DNA from 2 places in the Brevibacillus sp. TJ4 genome. Region 1 is predicted to be linked to the other one. Evidence: riboswitches for the same ligand, from Rfam matches in the RefSeq annotation. Region 1 holds a riboswitch; the other holds the start of a gene.
The links. Region 1 has a riboswitch for FMN ahead of ribD (bifunctional diaminohydroxyphosphoribosylaminopyrimidine deaminase/5-amino-6-(5-phosphoribosylamino)uracil reductase RibD). Riboswitches for the same ligand answer to the same signal wherever they lie in the genome.
Positions count from the first base shown of each region.

Region 2: another riboswitch for FMN. It lies ahead of ACAF76_RS17260 (ECF transporter S component); the one in region 1 lies ahead of ribD (bifunctional diaminohydroxyphosphoribosylaminopyrimidine deaminase/5-amino-6-(5-phosphoribosylamino)uracil reductase RibD).

Region 1 covers NZ_CP185865.1:763,378-774,008, forward strand. The annotation lists gene ACAF76_RS03500 (DUF72 domain-containing protein) at 1-490, shown strand, start outside; gene ACAF76_RS03505 (sulfite exporter TauE/SafE family protein) at 512-1,336, shown strand; gene ACAF76_RS03510 (bifunctional metallophosphatase/5'-nucleotidase) at 1,362-2,807, shown strand; gene ACAF76_RS03515 (YunC family protein) at 2,883-3,185, shown strand; gene ACAF76_RS03520 (HD-GYP domain-containing protein) at 3,323-4,420, shown strand; gene corA (magnesium/cobalt transporter CorA) at 4,421-5,356, opposite strand; gene ACAF76_RS03530 (hypothetical protein) at 5,304-5,492, opposite strand; gene ACAF76_RS03535 (globin-coupled sensor protein) at 5,741-7,057, shown strand; gene yunB (sporulation protein YunB) at 7,246-7,977, shown strand; FMN riboswitch at 8,076-8,222, shown strand; FMN riboswitch at 8,357-8,504, shown strand; gene ribD (bifunctional diaminohydroxyphosphoribosylaminopyrimidine deaminase/5-amino-6-(5-phosphoribosylamino)uracil reductase RibD) at 8,614-9,753, shown strand; gene ACAF76_RS03550 (riboflavin synthase) at 9,738-10,394, shown strand; gene ACAF76_RS03555 (bifunctional 3,4-dihydroxy-2-butanone-4-phosphate synthase/GTP cyclohydrolase II) at 10,411-10,631, shown strand, end outside.
Region 2 covers NZ_CP185865.1:3,523,614-3,534,244, forward strand. The annotation lists gene proS (proline--tRNA ligase) at 1-820, opposite strand, end outside; gene ACAF76_RS17260 (ECF transporter S component) at 1,120-1,725, opposite strand; FMN riboswitch at 1,953-2,103, opposite strand; gene ACAF76_RS17265 (molybdopterin-dependent oxidoreductase) at 2,131-4,206, opposite strand; gene ACAF76_RS17270 (ABC transporter permease) at 4,328-5,134, opposite strand; gene ACAF76_RS17275 (ABC transporter permease) at 5,138-5,932, opposite strand; gene ACAF76_RS17280 (ATP-binding cassette domain-containing protein) at 5,925-6,935, opposite strand; gene ACAF76_RS17285 (glutamate-1-semialdehyde 2,1-aminomutase) at 7,094-8,386, shown strand; gene ACAF76_RS17290 (hypothetical protein) at 8,474-8,614, shown strand; gene ACAF76_RS17295 (glutamate synthase-related protein) at 8,856-10,631, shown strand, end outside.

The DNA of each region.
Region 1 (10,631 bases):
GGAGCACGTGCGCTACATTCAGGTGTGCCGACGGTTGATGGAAAAGTACCCGTTCGCCGTGGAATTTCGCCACCAGAGCTGGTTCGCGCCTCGCTTTCGGGAGCGCACGCTCGATTTTTTGCAGCAAATCGATGCGACACACGTCTTGTGCGATGAGCCACAGGTCGGCAGCGGCTCCGTACCGCTGGTCGTGGCAGTCACCAACCCGAAGCTGGCGCTGGTCCGCTTTCACGGCCGCAACAACGCGGGCTGGCGTGACCCTGGAGAGGGGCAAAAATGGCGCGATGTCCGCTATTTGTACAATTACAGCAAAGAGGAACTGGAAGCATGGGTGCCGCATATCCGGCAGATCGAGGGCGAGGTCGAAGAGGTCTGTATCCTGTTCAACAACAATTCGGGAGGACATGCCGCGGCCAATGCCAAGCAGTTTTCCGAAATGCTCGGGTTGCAGCCAAGCGGATTGAACCCGCGCCAAATGGAACTGTTCTAACAGTAGAAAGAAGGGTTTTTTATGGTTGTAGTGATCGCAGCACTTTTTTTGCTTATTGGTATGGTGGCAGGCATGATCGGCAGTATTGCCGGATTGGGAGGGGGGCTGTTTTTCGTACCAGCGCTGCTGATCATCGGCAACCTGTATGAGTCCGGCTCGGTGACGTCGCAAGTCGCAGCGGCTACATCGCTGGTCGTCATCGCAATCACAGCCCTCTCCTCGACGATTTCCTACATGAAACAAAAAAAGGTGGACAAGCAAAGCGCACTGCTTTTTTGCATCGGCAGCGCTCCTGGCGCAATCGTCGGGGTGTACCTTAATACATTACTACAGACCGGGCAATTCACGCTGTTGTTCGGCTTGTTTCAGCTCTGCATGTTTTTTCTGATCATGGTCAAGGACAAACTGAATCCGCGGAATCTCCATTGGGAAATCACCCGCACTTACGTCGACAACGAGGGGAAAGAGTGGGAGTACGGGTATAGCCGTTGGGCAGCGCTTTTGGTCGCGTTTCTCGTCGGGGTGTCCTCATCCCTGTTCGGGGTGGGCGGCGGCGTCTTGATGGTGCCGGCGATGATGGTCCTGTTTCGCTTTCCTCCCCATCTCGCTACGGCCACCTCCATGGCCGTCATCTTCTTCTCTGCGGTCGTTGGATCGGCTACCAATATCGTACACGGTCACATCGACTGGCTGTACGCGGCGATGCTCGCTCCGGGGGCATGGGCCGGCGGCAAGCTGGGGGCATTGGCTGCCAGCAAAATGAAAGGGAAGACGATCGTACTCGTGCTGCGCATCCTCATTTTGGGTGTCGCTTTGCAGATGATCGGCGAGTCCTTTCTCGGTTAAGGAAAGAAGAGGGGGAGTGTGAATCGTGGCTGCCACCTGTACCTTGCATCTGCTTCACACCAATGATGTGCACAGCCAGTTTGCCAGCGTACCGCGAATCGCGACTTGTCTGCGCACATCTCGTGAAAACTGGGAAGCGCAGGGAGAACATGTCTTGACCTGTGACATTGGCGATCATCTGGATCGGATGAACATAATGACCGAAGCCGGCTTTGGTCAAGTAAATGTGCAGGTGATGAACCGGTCGGGCTACCAGTATGCGACGATCGGCAACAACGAAGGTGTGACCCTGCCCAAAGAAAAGCTGGATCGGCTGTACGGGCAGGCCCGTTTTTCCGTGATCGTGGGAAACCTGCGGGACGGAACGGACGGCAGCCGACCCGCCTGGGCGCTGCCCTATGCAATTCACGCTTTTCCCGAACTGAAGGTGGCTTTGCTCGGCATGACCGTCCCGTATCCGGACACCTATGAAGGCCTGGGCTGGATCGTGGATGATCCGATACCTCTGCTCCGGCGCCAGATTGCTGACTTGCAGGGCAGAGCGGATGTGATCGTCCTCTTGTCCCATCTCGGCTATATGGAGGACTGTCGCCTGGCTCGCGAGCTGGAGGGAATTGACGTCATTCTCGGAGCCCATACTCACCACGTGCTGGATACAGGAGAGCGGATCGGGAATACGCTGATCGCGCAGACTGGACGCTTCGGCCAGTATATCGGTCATGTGCGGCTCGTTTGGAACCAGGAGAGCCTGCGTATCGAGCAGGCAGAGGCCGAGCTTTTGCCGGCAGAGCAGTATCAACCGGACGCAGCGCTCTCTGCTTTTTTGCAGGAGGAAGAGCAAAAGGCAAGACGAACATTGACCCAGACGATTGCGTCTATTCCGCGCGATCTGCCTGTGCGTTGGGATGAGGAAAGCCCGTTAGGCTCGTTTCTTGCAGCCAGCATCCGGGAGAAGACCGGGGCGGAGATCGGTTTGGCCAACGCTGGGCTGCTGCTCAGCGACCTCAAGCGAGGAAGCCTGTCTTATGCCGATTTGCTGCACTGCCTCCCGCATCCGATCAATTTGTGTGCGGTCACGCTGTCGGGAGCGCAGTTGACCGAGCTTTTGCAGCAGGCGATTCAGCCGGAAATTGTGGGCCTCAAACTGCGCGGGTACGGCTTTCGCGGGAAGGTGGAGGGCTGGATGGCCGTCGACGGCTTGCGGGTCACGTATATTGGTGGCGACAAACCGACGATCGCTGCAGTAGAGGTAAACGGCTCGCCGCTCGATCGCAAACGGGAATACCGGGTCGGTACGGTCGACATGTTTTTGTACAATCGCCTGTTTCCGCAGCTTGTGGCAGGCAGGGACCCGGAGTATTTTTTATCGGCCATGCTGCGCGAAATCATTGCCGAATCGATTTTGGACGAACGGATGCTGGAAAACTCCTTTTCTCCGCGCTGGATAGCCTTGCCTGCTGAGCAGCACTGACCGGGATACGCACACCATTCCCTCGGCAGCTTCATACAATAGGAGGGCAGGCTGCGCATGGGAGGGGGAGACAGGATGGTAGAAGTACAGCCAATCCATTTTGCGGAAGGAACCGCGATTGCCGTCACCGTTCGCTTGCCCAAAACGACGCTGCTGGCGGTGACGACAGATCGGGGCTACATCATGTGCGGAGCGCTCGACGTGGCTCTGCTCAATGAACGGCTGGCCAGCCGCGAGATCATTGCTGGCCGTGCCGTAGGCGTGAAGACGATTGAGGAACTGCTTGACGCTCCTTTGGAATCGGTGACGACCACTGCCGAGAAGTTGGGGATACAGGCGGGGACTATCGGTCGGGAAGCGATAGTAAAAATGCTGTAAAGGATCGTTTGCTTTTACATGTTAGCCTTTGTCGAAAAGACAAAGGTTTTTTCTTGTGAGCCTTAAATTTGCGTGTAGAAAACAGTCGAATCACGTTATAATAGGGGTTACCATAGGGAAAGGCGAATGTTGGAAACATGAGATTAAAATCGATTCGCAATTGCCGTTCAGGGGAGACGCTTGCCCGTTCCATTTACACAGAGACAGGGATGGTCCTGGTGGGGGCCGGTGTAGTGTTGACAGACCGGATGATTGCCCGCTTAAAAGAAAAAAATATTACATCGCTGTACATCATGGATTCCCGCACTGACGATATTGTGGTGGACACCGTCATTTCCGAGGAGACACGCCGGGAAGCGATGTCATTGATCCATGAAACCTTCCAGGCTGTAGGAGACACGTCATCCAAAAAATGGAAAAACGTATTCGCCGACAAGCTGTTCGGACGCGAGCTCAGGCAGGTTATGAGCGCGATCGCCGACGAGGTAAAAAACTGCCGCTCTGCAATGAACTTGATGGCAGACGCGTGCGCCTACGACAACTATATTTTTTCCCATTCCTTCAATGTCGCCCTCTACAGCACTGCGATTGCGATGAAGACCGGCTTTTCCGAGAAAGAGGTTCTCGAGATCGGCACAGGTGGGCTGTTGCATGATATCGGAAAAACCTGTGTGCCCGACGAGATTTTGCAAAAGCCGGGCAGGCTTGATCCAGATGAGTTTGAATTGATGAAAAAGCATGCAGAACAAGGCTTTGAGATGCTGCGCAAACTGGATGATATTTCGCTTGTCGTCGCCCACTGTGCCTACCAGCATCACGAACGCTGGGACGGCTCCGGGTATCCCCGTGGCCTGAAGGGGGAGGACATCCATCCGTATGCCCGGCTGATGGCGGTGGCAGATGTGTTTGACGCGCTGACGACACATCGCGTGTATCGCTCGTCGGTCTTGCCTCACGTCGCGATGGAAATTTTGTACTCCGGCTCGAACACGATGTTTGATCCTACCTATGTGATCGCCATGCGCGACACGATCGCCCTGTATCCGGTCGGACTGAGCGTGACGCTGAACACCGGAGAATCGGGAGTTGTCATAGGAGGCAATGCCGGACTTCCGAGCCGTCCCATCATTCGCATTCTTTCCGATGAAAGTGGCCAGCAGGTAGACAAGCCGTATGAGTATGACCTCGGCAAGCGGCTCGACCTGATGATCGTCGCCTGTGATGAATTGATGTAGCTACAGCCACTCTTTCATTTTGAAGAACAAGTACATACTGATGCCCACCCCGGCCATGCACCCGAGAACGATGTAGTATCCGTAGGGGGATTCGAGCTCGGGCATGTTGGTAAAGTTCATCCCGTAGATGCCGGTAATGATCGTCAAGGGCATAAAGATGGTCGTCAAAGCTGTAAAAACGCGCATGATGTCATTGGCCCGACCTGTCAGGGAAGCCTGGTATGCTTCCCGCAGGTTGCTGATCAGGTCGCGGAAGGTGTCGAAGCTCTCGACCACTTTTGCCGAATCCTCCACGATGTCGCCAAACAGTTTTCGCACGTCCGGATCGATCAGCTCCAGTTCTTTTCGGTGCAGCATGTCGATCAGATCACGCTGCGGCAGCAGCATTTTGCGTGCGTACAAAATTTCGCTGCGCAGCCCGATGATCTGGTCCAGATGCGATTTGCGCGTATTCATCAAAATCTCTTCTTCCAGCTTTTCAATCAGATCCTCGATAAGCTCAATCACATCAAAATAGCGGTCCACGACTTCGTCGATCAGTTGGTAGAGAAATTCCGCCGGACGGTTGATTTCCTTTTCCCGCAGCAGGTTCAGCAGTTGCCCGAATTCGGGTGTTTCCTGTTTGGTAATCGTGATGATCGTATGGCGTCCGAGGAAGAGATTGATCTCCCGCAAAAAGATGTCCTGGTTGTGAAAGGCAATCCCGTTGACGACCAGAAAATAGTGGTCGTCGTACACTTGCAGCTTGGGTCGCTGCTCCTCCTCGTCAATGCAGTCTTCCACTGCCAGATGGTGCAGGCCGTACAAAGGCTGGAGCAGATCGAGATCGAACGGACTGGCATCGATCCAGTAAAATCCGTTTGCGGGCGGCTGCAAGGTTTCTTCAATTTCTTCCAGAGGGGTAATCAGCCCGTTTTGGATGAGCCGAATCTTCATCGTTTCTTCTCCTGCCAGTAGGTTGGGGAATCGAAGAGATGCGCGGCACGATTTTGCCGAGAACGAGCTCATAGGCGGCGAGCAGTGCAGCCTTGCTGGGCGGTGCGGGACTGACACGCTTGTTGACTGAGTCCACGTGACTTTCCTCCTTGCGTAGCCTTCTTCTTCTTTTCCCATGCTATGACTGCCAGTTTGTCTCCTATCCGAAGTTTTTCGCGCCTCTTTTCATTTGTAGTGTGCCTCATTTAGTATCTTTCACATCCCGGCTTTCTGCGGCAATCACGCTGTTTTTTGTTTACTTACTGCGGAAAAAGGGTATATAATTCAGAAGATACTTGCAATGGAAAAAACTGTGTCTCGATATCAATAAAAGGAGTCTACTTCATGTCGAAACGTCCGTTTTCCCGTTTATTTGGATCGAATACAAAGCCAAAAGGGGGGCTGTTCTTCACTGACCTGCAAAAGCAGGGAGAGGTGCGAGTACCGCAGCATTCTACCTTGGCGCGGCAGTTGGCCATGATCCAGTTGCGAGATGAAGATTTGGCGATTGCCAAGGCAATCCAGCCAATCATTGTAGAACATATCGATAAAATTGTAGACGCTTTCTACGAAAGCATTGCTACCGAAGAGCTGTTGATGCAAATTATTGACCGCAACAGTTCGATCGACCGGCTGAAGCTGACGCTGAACCGGCATATCCAGGAGATGTTTTCCGGCAGGATTGACGAGGAGTATTACCAGCAGAGAAGCAAGATCGCGGCAATCCACATGCGTATCGGGCTGGAGCCGAAATGGTACATGTGTGCCTTCCAAAACCTGCTGCGCTCGATTATCGAGCTGCTGAACCAGTCCATCCCGGACAAGCAGGAGCTGGTGGTGGCGATTCAAGCCGTCAACAAGATTTTGAGTATTGAGCAGCAAATCGTGCTTGAGGAGTACGAGAAGGAGCATGAGCAGGTCCGTCAGAGCGAGCAGCAGAAAAAGGACGAGCTGCGTGCCGTTCTGGCCAATTCCGCTCACGAGCTGGCCGCTGTGGCAGAAGAAAACAGCTCTTCCGTAGAAGAGTTGACCGAGCAGTCCCGCGAAGTGCTTCGCTTTGCCGAAAACGGGGCGGACTTCTCCAGCAAGGCGCAGCAGCTTTCTGTCGAAGGAAAGGAAAAGCTCGAGAACCAGCAGCAGCAGATGAATCTGATCGAGCAAAGCGTGGGACAGATCGCCCGCGAGATGGACATGCTCGAAGAAAACGCGGACAAAATCCGCGGTATTGTCGATGTCGTCACCGAGATTGCCGAGCAAACGAACTTGCTGGCTTTGAACGCGGCGATCGAGGCGGCGCGCGCAGGCGAGCAGGGGCGGGGTTTTGCTGTGGTGGCCGACGAAGTGCGCAAGCTGGCTGAGCAGACAAAACGGTCGGTTTCCGGAGTGCGCGAGCTGATTGAAAAAACGAACCAGCAGACAGTCGTCCTGTCATCGGTTGTCAAAGAGATTCAGGGGCTGGTTCATTCCAGCACGACGATGACAAGCGAGACCAATGCCTTTTTCGAGGGGATTATGAACGCTGTTTCCGAAAGCAGGGAGCAGAGCGGTCGCATCCAGCAGGAGCTGGAAAATTTCTTCCGGGTCATGGAGGATATGAACAACGCGGTTGCCCAGGTGGCAGAGTCGGCCGACGAATTGTCGGATATTACGGAGAATTTGTAGCAGGCACTTATTTGTCTACATATTTTACAAGAAGAAGCTGTCCCGTTTTTCGGGGCGGCTTTTTTGTATGGAGAAAAGGTGTCCGGTGGCGGATTCCGCTGTGCGCTGCGCAGCGAGCCGAGCCGGTTGCGGCCAAGGAAACGCTAGTCTTTTTTCCGGGATCAAGCCATAAAATGTACTACTGGGAGGTGACGGGCGTGGCGAAGTTTCGAACCCGTCGGCGTTGGAGAAACCCGCTTTCCCGCACCAAAGCGTTCTTTATTGCGCTGGTCATTTTTTTTGTGTTGATTATTCAATCACTCGTTTTGCTGGAAAAACGGCTGGAACCTACGCTGAAAATACTCGCAGCGCAAAAAGCGGAGCAACTGGCCAAGGAAGCGATCACTGATGCTGTGACGAAGCGGATTTCCCAACAGGGCGTCGACTTTAACGAAATCGTGATCATCGAGAAGGATAACGAAGGGCGAATCCAGGCGTATCAGTTCAACTTTCGCGAATATGCGCGCATCGTCGGGGAGACGACAGCGCGTGTACAAAACAGGCTGAAAGAGTTTGAGACGGAGAAGGTGGATCGCACCGTGCCGCTTGGGCTGGCTACGGGAAACAGCTTTCTGGCGTCGATGGGGCCAGATTTGCCGATCACGTTCGTACCGATCGGCTCTGTCAAGACGAGGCTGGAGACGGAGCTGGATGAAGCGGGGATCAATATGGTGCTGGCGACCGTCTATATTTACGTCGAGGTCGATTTGCGGATCGTCATTCCGTTTGCCACCGAGGAGCAGACGGTGACGACGAGAATCCCGATTACCCATTCGCTGATTATCGGCGACGTGCCGCAATACCTGTACAACAATCCGGACGGCAAGCCGGACGTGCCGCGAGCCAGGTCCGAGTACCAGTTGAATATGCCGGCGGATTGAGCGCTGGAGTCAGGGGTGTATTTTTCCACTTTGCACTTTTGGCAAGAAAAACAGGACAAAAGAGACGCAGAGTATGGTATAGTGGTAGGCAACTGAATACCAGCCTTCAGGGCAGGGTGAAAGTCCCGACCGGCGGTAATGACGAACGCACGTCTGAGCCCGCGACTCGCAGACCAGCTATTGGCTGCGACTGACTTGGTGGAAATCCAAGGCCGACGGTAAAGTCCGGATGGGAGAAGGTATTTGGAATAGCCTTTGCAAGCTGTTTTTTCGAAAAAAGCGGCATGCAAGGGCCTGCTTTCTTATGCCCCGCGCCCACAAGCACAGGGCATTTTTTATTGGCAAAGGAGGGAAAAGTAACACAGGCATCAATTTCATAGGCGATCTTCAGGGCAGGGTGAAAGTCCCGACCGGCGGTGATGACGATGAGCGTCTGAGCCCGCGACTCGCAGACCAGCTATCTGGGCTGCGACTGACTTGGTGGAAATCCAGGGCCGACGGTAAAGTCCGGATGGGAGAAGATGTGTTTGGCTTTCGTGCGCCGTCGAAAAAAACGGCATAAGAAGGCTTCTTTCCCCATGGCCCTGAAAACCCGGAGCGGTTTTTGGGGCTTTTTGTTTGCGAAAGGAGAGGAACATGGAGGACGCACGATATATGGCAATGGCTATCGAACTGGCGAAAACGGCAGAGGGACAGACGAGTCCCAATCCGCTGGTCGGGGCGGTAGTCGTCAAGGATGGTTTTGTGATCGGCATGGGAGCGCATGTGCGGGCAGGCGAACCTCATGCCGAGGTTCACGCCCTGCGCATGGCGGGCGAGCGGGCAGCATGCGCGACGCTCTACGTGACGCTGGAGCCATGCAGCCACCACGGAAAGACACCTCCATGCGCGGATGCGGTGATTGCAGCAGGTATTCGCCGCGTCGTAATCGCGACGCTCGATCCGAATCCGGCAGTTTCCGGTAGAGGTGCGGGCAAGCTGCGGGCGGCCGGAGTGGATGTCGTCGTCGGTGTCCGGGAAGCGGAGGCAGTCCGGCTGAATGAAGTGTTCTTTCATTTTATCCAGACCAGGCGGCCGTTCGTCACAGTCAAGACCGCGAGCACTCTGGACGGAAAAATTGCAACATCGACCGGTCACAGCAAATGGATCACCGGAGCAGCAGCACGCGAAGAGGTGCATGAGCTGCGCCGCAAACACGACGCGATACTGGTCGGAGCAGGCACGGTCCTGGCCGATGACCCCGAATTGACTGCGCGCAGGGACGGTCAGCCCTACGGCAAACAGCCAGTGCGGGTCATTTTGGACAGCAGATTGCGCATCCCGCTGTCCGCGCGCGTAGCACGAGTAGATCAGGCGCAGACGTGGGTCTGTACTACAGCGCGTTCGCCCGAGACAAAGCGCGAGGCGTTGGCCAGCCAGGGTGTGCAGGTGATCGTTTTGGATGAGCCGATCACGGTGGATGCGGTACTGTGTGCCCTCGGCGAGCGGGGCATTACCTCTTTGCTGGTGGAGGGAGGCGCGGAGGTGAACGGTTCGTTTTTGCGAGCGCGAGCCGTACAAAAGCTGATCAGCTATGTGTCGCTCAAACTGGTCGGCGGAAAAAACTCTCCTACCCCGTTTGGCGGCAGCGGCTTTGCCACGATGGACGAAGCCGTGATCTTGACCGGTACGAGCGTTGAGCAAATCGACGAGCAGGATATTCGCATTGTCGGTTACCCGTTGTGGAGAGAGCGGCATGTGAGAGGAGAGGAGGAAGGAACATGTTTACAGGTCTGATTGAGGAAGTTGGGCGTTTGGAAGCGATCGTGGGAAATGAGCAGGCGGGTTGTCTGGTGATCCGTGCGGAAAAGGTACTGGAAGGAGTCCAGCCAGGTGACAGCATCGCGGTCAACGGAGTCTGCTTGACCGTCACCTCTTTTACAGCTCGCCAGTTTCGCGCGGATGTCATGCCAGAGACATTGAACAAGACAAATCTGGGACGGCTGCGAACAGGGCAGCGGATCAATCTCGAACGGGCGATGCGGCTGGGGGATCGGTTTGGCGGTCATATCGTCTCGGGACATGTGGACGGTACGGGCGTGATTCTCTCCCGCCAACCGCATGCCAACGCGGTGCTGTTTCGCATCGAAGCCGCTCCGCAGTTATTGAAATACGTGATCCCGCGTGGCTCGATCTGCATCGACGGCATCAGTCTGACCGTCGTCGATGTGGAGGAGCAGAGCTTTGCCGTTTCCATCATTCCCCATACATTGGCCCAGACGAACTTGCAGGATCTGCGGGCAGGGGATTGGGTCAACCTGGAAATGGACGTAATCGGCAAGTACATCGAGCGATTGATGGGGGCTCGCCGTACTGACGAGGGAAAGACAGAAAACGGACTCAGCCTGGCATTTTTGCAGGAAAACGGATTTGTTTGACGAGGAGGGAAACGAGATGTTTCATCGCATAGAAGAGGCGCTGGAGGATTTGCGTCAAGGCAAGACGGTTATCGTCGTGGATGATGAGGACCGGGAAAACGAAGGGGATTTCGTCTGCCTGGCGGAAGCGGCGACGCCGGAGATGATCAATTTCATGGCAACCTACGGGCGCGGGTTGATCTGTGCACCGATCACGCTACAAACGGCACAACGCCTTCACCTGCAGCCGATGGTGGC
Region 2 (10,631 bases), 1.6 Mb from region 1:
TCATCGCCCCGATCAGCCGCGTCGAGCTGCCCCAGGAGGTCGTATGGACGTACTTGAACTGGTTGTCGCGATCGAGGTACTTGATCTCGAAGCCGCGCGAGAAATTTTCTCCGAGGTAATGGGAGGTGCCAGCCTGGACTGCCTTGCCGTCCTTCATCATCGCTTCGATCGAATACGTATCGACAGCACCGGCAAACCGCTCGCTCGGCGTTTTTTGCCCCTTCCAGACCGGGATGGCCAGTTCCTGCTCTACCACGTCCCGGTAAATCTCCAGCATCTGCATCGTCTCTTCGCGCGCTTCCTCTTCCGTGGCGTGGGCGGTGTGTCCTTCCTGCCAGAGAAACTCGGAGGTGCGCAAAAACGGCATCGTCCGCTTCTCCCAGCGGAAGACGTTGGCCCACTGGTTGATCAGCACAGGCAGGTCGCGGTAGCTTTGGATCCACTGGCTGTACATATGCCCGATCATCGTCTCCGAAGTAGGACGCAGGGCCAGCTTTTCCTCCAATTGCTCGCCGCCCGCCTCCGTGACCCAGGGGAGCTCGGGGTTGAAGCCTTCGATATGCTCCTTTTCCTTCTGGAAAAACGATTCGGGAATGAGCATCGGGAAGTAGGCGTTGCGGTGGCCGGTCTCTTTGAAACGCTTGTCCATCGCGGCCTGAATCCGCTCCCACAGCTCATAGCCGTCCGGCTTGAACACGATGCACCCGCGCACAGGCGTGTAGTCCATCAGTTCCGCCTTCTTGATCGCATCGATATACCAGCGGGAAAAGTCCTCTGACTGCGGGGTGATCTCCTTTACAAATGATTTTTCCTGTTTCATCGACTGCTCATCTCCTTTGCTCTGCAAAATGCAAAAAATCCTCCATCCCACATAGGGACGGAGGATCAACTTCCGCGGTACCACCCTGATTAACCGCAACTGTCGCTGCGATTCACTCATTGTTCCCGGTAACGGCGGGCACCCGGCACGGCTCATCGCCGGCGGCTTCAGGATGGGGTACAGTCACGCCTGTGTATCGGCCTTGCAGACGGGGGCCGACTCTCTGGGACAAGGCTGTGTGGCTGCGGGTCCTGTCATTGCCTTTCTATCTGGCATCTTAGCAAGTCTTTTGCGCATTGTCAATTAATGGTTCGCGCCAGCAGACGGGGAGCCAGCTTGACGTACAGCGGATAGGCGACGGCCGCCATCAGCACACCTTTTACGATATTGAACGGGGCGATTCCGTACAGCACCAGTGACCAGACACTGCTTGCGCCGAAGCTGGCGAGCAACTGATCCAGCGGCATCTGGTACAGGGCAGCGTAGGCTGGCAGCAGGAACCAGGCGTTGAACAGTCCCATGATAGCAGTCATCAGCAACGTACCGGCAGCCAGGCCCAGTACAAAACCGGCTTTTCCTTTTCGCAAACGATGCATGATCACCGGAATCAGGATAAAGCTGCCCCCTGCTAGAGCGTTGGCAACCTCCCCGATAATCAGCCCGTCAGTATTTTTAAAGAGCATGTGCAATGCATTTTTCATCACTTCAATGATGACCCCTGCCGCCGGTCCGTAGATCAGCCCCCCGATCAAAGCCGGAAGCGTGCTGAAATCCAGCTTCAAAAAGGACGGCATCAACGGAATCGGAAACTCCAGGTACTGCAAGACAAAGCCGACTGCAGCGAGCATAGGAATCGTCACCAGGCGCTGGGTTGCGCGCGTCTGGTGCAAAGCTGTTTCTTTCATGTTTACCATCTCCTCATTTTGACTACTCCTTCTTGAGGAATGGCAACAGGTTACATTTTTTCACGTGAATGTTGCTTGCCAGACAAAAAAGCCCTGAGGAAAAAAGAATCCTCAGGGCTTTTGCGTTCACAGGCGTATGACAAAGACAGGGCTGGTTGTACACAGACTGCCCCCGTCGTGTTTGCCGGTTTGCATAAGCAAACAAGCACGTGTCAAAACGTACTGTCGTCATCCTTCTCCCATCCAGACTGTACTGTCGGCTCTGGAATCTCACCAGATCCTGCACTCCGTCGCATCGCTGCTCGGGAGGCTCGCGGGCTTGCCGTGTTTTCCACGGTCACCGCCGGTCGGGAATTTCACCCTGCCCCGAAGGAATGTGTAGTTGTATGCTTATTATACTGCGGTTCATTTTCCGTTGACAATAGCAGATTGCACTTGCCCTTTCTCTACGGCCACCCGCCCTGAGAAGAAGGTAGCCCCTCCGCCCATGTCGGCGACGCGATCCGGGGTAAGCGCATTGACGAAGTGGCGGGCTCCAGTGCCCGGCACGTCGGCCCACAGTCCCTGGGTGACGACGACGCCTGGCAGAACGCTGTCTCCTACCGTCGCCACAAGCTCACATTCTCCCCTGTCGTTGAACACCCGGACGAGATCGCCGTCCGCAATCCCTGCCGCCTGGGCATCCTGTTCATTCATGTACAGGCGCGGAACCTTCTCCATGCTGACATGCTTCTCGTTATTGGAAAACGTCGAGTTGAGGAAGTTGTGGTTCGGTCCGGGAATAAACAGGTACGGATAGCTGCTGTCTTCCGGCAAGGGCGTATACGTCGGCAGCGGCGGGTATCCGGCTGCTTCCATGCGGCTCGAATACAGCTCGATGCGTCCGCTCGGCGTCGGCAAATTTTCGATAAAAGGCGTCGTTACACGCGCTTTGGCAAAATGGTTCGCTGCCAGCGTCTCGTAGCTGATGTCCTGGATATACGGGTTTTGCGGATGATCAAGCGCCTGCCGGATCAGCTCTTCATCGCTGTCGGCAAACATCGGATCGGTGAAGCCCATCGCTTTTGCCAGCAGGCGGAACACCTCGACGTTCGACTTGCTCTCGCCGTACGGTGCAATCACCGGCTGCTGAAGCTGCATGTAGAGATGCCAGTAGGATGTGTACAAATCGGTGTTTTCAAAGGACGACGTAGCCGGCAGCACGATGTCTGCATATTGCGCCGTCTCGGTCGCAAACAAGTCGTGGACGACGGTGAACAAATCCTCGCGTGCCAGCCCGCTTCGCACCTTGTTTCCTTCCGGCGCGACGAGAGCGGGATTGCAGTTGTAGACGAACAGCGAGAGCACAGGCGGGTCCAGCTCTGTGAGCGCCTGGCCGAGCTGATTCATATTGATGCTGCGCGTCGCGGGATCGGCGAGCACATCCGGGCGCTGCAAGGCAGGCTTGTTGTACAGCAGGTACGCACTGTTGCCTTTGAGCGCTCCGCCGCCCTTGACCAGCCATTGGCCCGTAATCGCCGGCAGACAGGCGATCGTCCGGATGCACATCCCGCCGTTGTCGTGATGCTGCAGCCCGTTGCCGATGCGGATAAAGGAAGGAGACGTCTCCCCGTAGAGCCTCGCCAGCTTGACGATGTCCCCTGCGGGCACCCCGGTAATCGCCGATACTGTCGCCGGGTCGTAGGCGCGCACGTGCTCACGCAGCTTGTCATGCCCGACTGTGTACTTCTCCAGAAAAGCGGTATCCTCCATGCCCTCGGCAAACAAGACGTGCATCATGCCGAGCGCCAAAGCCGTATCGGTGCCCGGACGGATCGGGATAAACCAGTCGGCCCACTGCCCCGTACGGTTTTTGTGCACGTCGATGACGACGATTTTCGCCCCGTGTTTGCGGGCTTTTTCCGCCAGTACGACCTGATGCATGTTGGTGCTGATCGTGTTGATGCCCCACATGATATGCAGCTTCGCGTGGACCGTATCCTCCGGGTCCGTCCCCAGGGCAGCGCCCATCGTATAGCTGTAGCCGACACCGCCAGCCGAATTGCAGATCGTCCGCTCCAGGCGGCTCGCTCCCAGGCGGTGAAAAAAGCGCAAATCCATCGACTCGGCGTTCAGCCGTCCCATATTGCCGTAAAAGCTGTAGGGAAGGATGCTTTGCGGTCCTGCTTCGGCAATCAGCTCCTTCCATTTGGAAGCAATCGTCTCGATCGCCTCGTCCCAACTGATCGGCTCGAATTCCCCTTCGCCCTTTTTGCCGACTCGCTTGAGCGGATACTGGAGGCGCTGCGGGTCGTACAGCCGTGCCGGCATGTTGCGCACTTTGTTGCAAATGTTCCCCTGTGTCACCGGATGATTCGGATCGCCCTCTACCTTGACGATTTTTCCATCCTGCTTGTGTATAAGCAGTCCGCACTGGTCCGGACAATCCAGTGAACAGACAGACGAAAATACTCCATTTGGTTGCTCTGCGTACGATTTCATAAGCGGTCCACCTCTCACGAACGGTTGTCGGGACATGAATGATTAATAATTCCTATCTATTTAATATGAAATAGATTAAATGACCCTCGATGCTGATGTCAACGTAAAAAGAGCAGGATCATCACGATCCCGCTCCTCTGTATTTGCTGACGCCCCAGTTCCAGACCAAAATACCCAGGGTAAAGAAAATGACACCCATCAACGGAGTCAGTGCCGCGTAGCCATACCAGGTCTCCTTGCGCAGGAAGTACGCGGCGGGATAGACCCCGACGAACGCAAACGGCAGGATGTAGGTGAGGACAAAGCGGATCACTTTGTTGTACACATCGACCGGGTAGCGTCCGTACTGCTGGATGTTGTAAATCATCGGCGCAATCCCCGTCCGCGAGTCGGAGAAAAAGCTGATCGCGGAAATTGCCGTGTAGACCCCGCCGTAAATCAGAACCGCGCTGATCACCAAACCGATGAACAGAAACGGATCGTACCAGGTAAAGGTAAGATCAAGCTGAATCGCCGCGTAGCCCATGATGATCAGGCCCGTGATCACGCCGAATATGCGGTCCGGCGCGATCGACTCCAGACATACCTGGGCCAGGTTGTAGATCGGCCTGGTCAGGATGCGGTCCATCTCGCCGCGGATGATATATCGCTCGTTGAAGTCCCAAAAGCCGAAAAACATCGAGAACAGCGCGTACGGAATCAGGAAAAATCCGTAGATGAAAATGATTTCGTCCCTCGTCCAGTCATTCATCAGAGGAACGTGCTGAAACACGACGACAATAAAGACCAGATTGATCAATTCGGAGATCAGGTTGGAAGCGAGGTCTCCCAAAAAGTCCGCCCGGTAGGCCAGCCTCGTTTTAAAATACTGCCCCAAATAGGTGGCGAAAATCGTGATGATGTGCTTGGCATTTTGTATTGCTTGCATCTGTTACCCTCCTTGCACGACGAGCCGGTTGCGCGCCTTCCGCCAGAGCAGCGCGATTGGCACGAGAATCACCAGCACCCATACGCATTGCAGGCCGATCAGTTCCCAGGCGCGTCCCGGAGCGACCGCGCCGGTAAAAATCAGGCTGGGATAGTAGTTGATCGCCTGGAACGGCAGAAAGCCCATCGCCGTCTGCGCCCATCCCGGAAAAAAGCTGATCGGCAGCACCAGACCGGACATCAGGTCGATCACTACCCGTTTGGCCCGCATCATGCCGTCGTTGCGGAACAGGAAAAAGGTCAACAGGCCGGTAACCAGATTGATCTGCGTGTTGATCAAAAACGCGAAGCCGAGACTGATCAGATACAGCCCCCAGTCCGCGGCTGTCGCCGGAAAGTGAAACGGAATGACCAGACTGATCAAAAAGATGCCCGGGGCGGCAAAAAACAGCAGGCGGAAAATCCCTTCCCCGAAAGCCTGCGCCGTCTTCACCGACAAGTAGTTGTAGGGGCGGATCATCTCGATCGCCACCTTGCCCTCGCGTACATCCTGGGCGATTTCCGTGTCGATGTTGTTGAAGTAAAAGGCGCGGGACATCCAGGCGATCGCCACGTAGGCCGTCATCTGCTCGACGGACAACCCGCCCAGCTCCTGCCGCTCCCCGTAGATCGCCCCCCACAAAAAGTAGTAGGCGCCGATATTGATCCCGTAGATGATCACGCCGCTGTAGTAGTTGACCCGGTAGGCGAGCATCGTCAGGAAGCGCATGCGGATCAATTCTCTGTACAGTTTACCCATGGTTGGCCACCTCGGCGTCCTCCGAATAAATATTGCGGACGATATCCTCGGTGCTCGCCTCCACAATTTTCACGTCGCTTACTTCAAAGGTGGACATCACCGTAGAGAGCACAAATGGCAGCATCTCTTCGCTGCGCATCACTTTTACGCGCAAGGCGTAGTCATTCACCTGCTCGATCTCACACGGCATCTCGCCCAGCGCCTGGCGGACCTCCTCGGCGCGGGTGCGCTTTTTCATCTGGAAGGACACCTCTGTGCCATTGCCCCACTTGTCCTTCAGATCGGTCAGCAGCCCGTCGAAGATCAGCTTGCCTTTGTCCATCACCAGCACCCGTTTGCAGAGCGCTTCAATATCGGTCACATCGTGCGTAGTCAGCAAGATGGTCGTATGCTCCGTCTCATTCAAGCTGAGCAAAAACTCGCGGATTTTTTGCTTGACCAGTACGTCAAGTCCGACAGTCGGCTCGTCGAGAAACAACAGACGCGGCTTGTGTATCAACGAAGCCGCGATCTCACATCGCATCCGCTGGCCGAGACTCAGCTTGCGCACGGGCTGGTTGACGAACGGGCCGATGTCCAGCTCGTCGATCAAACGCTGCAGCCACTTTTCTCCCTCTTCGTCGTCGACCTTGTAGACGTTTTTCAGCAGCCGAAACGACTCCAGCGGGGACAAATCCCACCAAAGCTGCGAGCGCTGTCCGAAAACGACACCGATGGAGCGTACGTACTCCTCCCGCTGCTTGTAGGGAACGTAGCCGTTGATCACGATTTCGCCTGCGCTCGGGGTGAGAATCCCGGTCAGCATCTTGATCGTCGTCGATTTCCCCGCTCCGTTTTCCCCGATCAGCGCGAACATCTCTCCCTCCGCGACGGAAAACGAAAGTCCGTCAACCGCTTTTACACTCTTGTACTCGCGGCTGAACAGGTCGCGAAAAGCTCCGCCAAGACCTGCTCTGGCCTGGTGGATTCGAAATTCCTTTTGCAATTGCTGTACCTGTATCATCGAATGGAATACCTTCCTTTTCTTTCTCTTCTTTAGATCCGCCATCTGTTAGTGTAAATGAGGGCACTCATTTGTGCAAAAGGCAAACTGCCAAAAAAACAGTTTTGGTGTGGTAAGATAATGAAGGACTTTTTGTACAGAAAAGGGGAATCCATATTATGAAGCGTGAACAATCTGCCCGCATCCACGAGCAGGCAATGGACGTTATTTTAGGCGGCGTGAACAGCCCTTCCCGCTCTTTCAAGGCAGTCGGCGGCGGAGCACCGGTCACGATGGAGCGAGCCCAGGGCGCCTATTTTTGGGACGTCGACGGCAACCGGTACATCGACTACCTGGCGGCCTATGGTCCGATCATCACCGGACATGCCCATCCTCATGTGACCCAGGCGATCGTGGAAGCGGCGCAAAACGGGACACTGTACGGCACACCTACCCCGTGGGAAGTGAAATACGCGACGATGATCCGCGAAGCGATCCCGTCGATGGAACGCATCCGCTTCAACAACTCCGGCACGGAGGCGGTGATGACCTGCATCCGCGTCGCCCGCGCCTATACCGGACGGGTAAAAGTGGTAAAATTCGCCGGATGCTACCACGGTCACTCCGACCTCGTCCTCGTTGCAGCCGGCTCCGGTCCGTCCACGCTGGGTATTCCCGACAGCGCGGGCATTCCGCAAAGCATCGCCAACGAAGTGATTACCGTCCCGTTCAACGACGTCGATGCGTTCGCTGAAGCGATGCGCGTCTGGGGGGCGGAAACAGCCTGCGTGCTGGTCGAGCCGATCGTCGGCAACTTCGGGATCGTCGAGCCAAAGCCAGGCTTTCTCCAAGAGGTAAATCGCCTGGCCCACGAAGCGGGCGCACTGGTCGTCTACGACGAAGTCATTACTGCGTTTCGCTTCTGCTACGGCGGCGCGCAAAACCTGCTCGGCGTCGAGCCTGACCTGACCGCATTGGGCAAAGTCATCGGCGGAGGACTGCCGATCGGCGCTTATGGCGGACGCCGCGAGATCATGGAGCAGGTGGCACCGCTCGGCCCTGCCTACCAGGCGGGCACGATGGCCGGAAACCCCGCCTCGATCCGCGCCGGTATCGCCTGCCTGGAGGTGCTCCGGGAGCCAGGCGTCTACGAAGAGTTCGAACGCTTGGGCAGCATGCTCGGCGAAGGCATTCGCCAGGCGGCGGACAAGCACGGCGTCCCGGTCCAGATCAACCGGGTAAAAGGCGCCCTGGCTGTCTATTTCACCGACCAGCCCGTGTACGATTACGATACGGCGCAGCAGGCTGACGGCGAGCTGTTCGCCCGCTTCTTCCGCCTGCTGCTCGACGAAGGCATCTGCATCGCACCGTCCAAGTACGAAGCCTGGTTCGTCACAACGGCGCACACCGAAGCCGACATCCAGGAGACGATCGCTGCCGTCGACCGCTGCTTTGCCGCTCTCAACGGCTGATCGAAAGAGGAAGGATTTTGCCTGCGCGTCAAATACCCGCGTTGGACATACTACAGATGTTCGGATAGCCAACAAGGGGGGATTTTGATGTCAAAAGGCGGCAACATCTACCCGCAAGCGCCGGAAAAGACCCTGGACTCGAAGATGAGCTCCAAAATGCTGGAGGTAGTCGGGTTCCAGCACCCGCGCAAAACCGAACATCACAAAACCGAGAAACACGATCGCTAGGCAGCACACAGACGCCTCCCATGGGTACATTCCTGGGAGGCGTCGATTTTTGATGCTGAAAATCCTGAGTTTTTGTCGATAAAATTAATTTTTTGAAAATTAAAACGCTTTCATCTGCCAAATGCTTTCCAGCTTTATTGTACGAAACCGATGTTCGTGTTATTCTAGGATTCAAATCCTTTTTTAGAAGTTTCAGAATTGTTTATAGGAGGTGGATGGTCAGGTTACACTGACCGAAATCATGCTAAACAGAGAGAAAAAAGAAACCATCGAAACATTCCAGAACTACCAGCGAATCGAACACGATAGCTGTGGCATCATCTGCATCATCGAAAAAGCTGGTGTGCCCACGCGGACCAATCTGGATGAGACCATCCGCTCCCTGATCCAAATGGAACACCGCTCCGGGTTTATCGACGGCGAAGGAGACGGCTGTGGCGTGCTTACCGACATTCCCCGCGCCCTGTGGTCCCATTACCTCCAACAGGCCGGACTGGACGGCGCGCTCGTCAATGACAGCCGCTTTGCCGTAGCTCACCTGTTCGTTCCCCGGACCGGACATGACGCCAAAGACGTGCAGGAACAGATTCGTTCCCTGTTTGCCAAGGAGGGCGTCTCCATTTTGCTGGAGCGCGAAAATTGCGTGAATTCCTCCGTCCTCGGCAAAAACGGAAAACGCGACGAGCCGATCTTCTGGCAGCTCGCTGTATTCGCCCCCGAAGGTTTGACCGGTGCTGCGTACGCCAGCCGCCTGTTTGATATTCACACGGCAATCGAGGCAGCCCATCACGTACACGTCGCCTCCTTGAGTCCGGTGACGACGTCGTACAAGGTCATGGGCGCAGCGAATATTTTGCCGCTCTATTTCCATGATTTGGCTGATCCGCAATTCCTCTCGTCCGTGACGATCGGCCACAACCGCTACTCGACCAATACGCTGTCCAACTTCTTCCGCGTCCAGCCGTTCTCCCTCTTGGGCCACAACGGCGAGATCAACACGATCAGCAAGCTGGAAGAAGAAGCGCTGATGCTGGGCGTGCCGCTTGTCGACGGCGGCAGCGACTCGCAAAACGTGAACCGGACGATCGAAACCTTCATCCATCGTCATGGGCTGAGCCTGTTCGAAGCGATGGAAGTGGTCTTCCCGCCGATTCACCACGAAATGAAAAACCTGCCGCAGCACCTGCAAGATTTGTACGTATACTTGCGCCAGGCGTGGGGTCATTTTGCCCAAGGTCCTGCGGGGATCGTCTCGCGCTACGCCGACGAGTGCGTATTCAGCGTCGACGCTCTCGGCCTGCGTCCGCTGTGGATGGTGGAGAGCGCGACTTCCCTGTACTTCTCCTCGGAGCAAGGAGTCATCACCGCGCAAAACATGGTGAGCGAACCGAAGCCGCTCGCTCCTGGCGAAAAGGTCGGGGTGGTGCTGCGTCCGGGACAGCAGGTGGAGATCGTCCCTCACCATCAGTTGCAGCAGGCTGTCTACGATCGCTTTGCGGGCAAAGTCCATTTGCAGGATGACCACAAGCATCTGCACTACAGCTACGATCTGGAAATCCTGACGGCCGAGCCGGATGCGGACACGCCGACCTCTTCGGTGTACAGCGCGTTTGGCTGGGACCGCGAGCAGATCCAGCTCATCGAGCAGATGGCTTCCAACGGTGTGGAGCCAATCCGTTCGCTCGGACATGACGGCCCGCTCGGAGCGCTTTCCAGAGAGCGCCAAAACCTGGCTGACTTCATAAAAGAAAGCGTCGCCGTCGTCACCAACCCGGCAATCGACCGCGACCGCGAGATGGAGCATTTCTCCACCCGCGTTTTCATCGGTTCCCGCGTGCCGCTCGCAGGCGAAAAAAGCGGCTTGAGCATGGAGCTGCCTTCCCCGCTGCTGATGGAAGGGCAATCGCTGCAAGCAGAAGCGAAAAAGCATGGCACGTACACGCTGGAGCAGGTCGTTCACTACTTTAACAACCATCCGCGCAGCATCGCTATCCTGTCCACCTCCTTTACGGAAGAA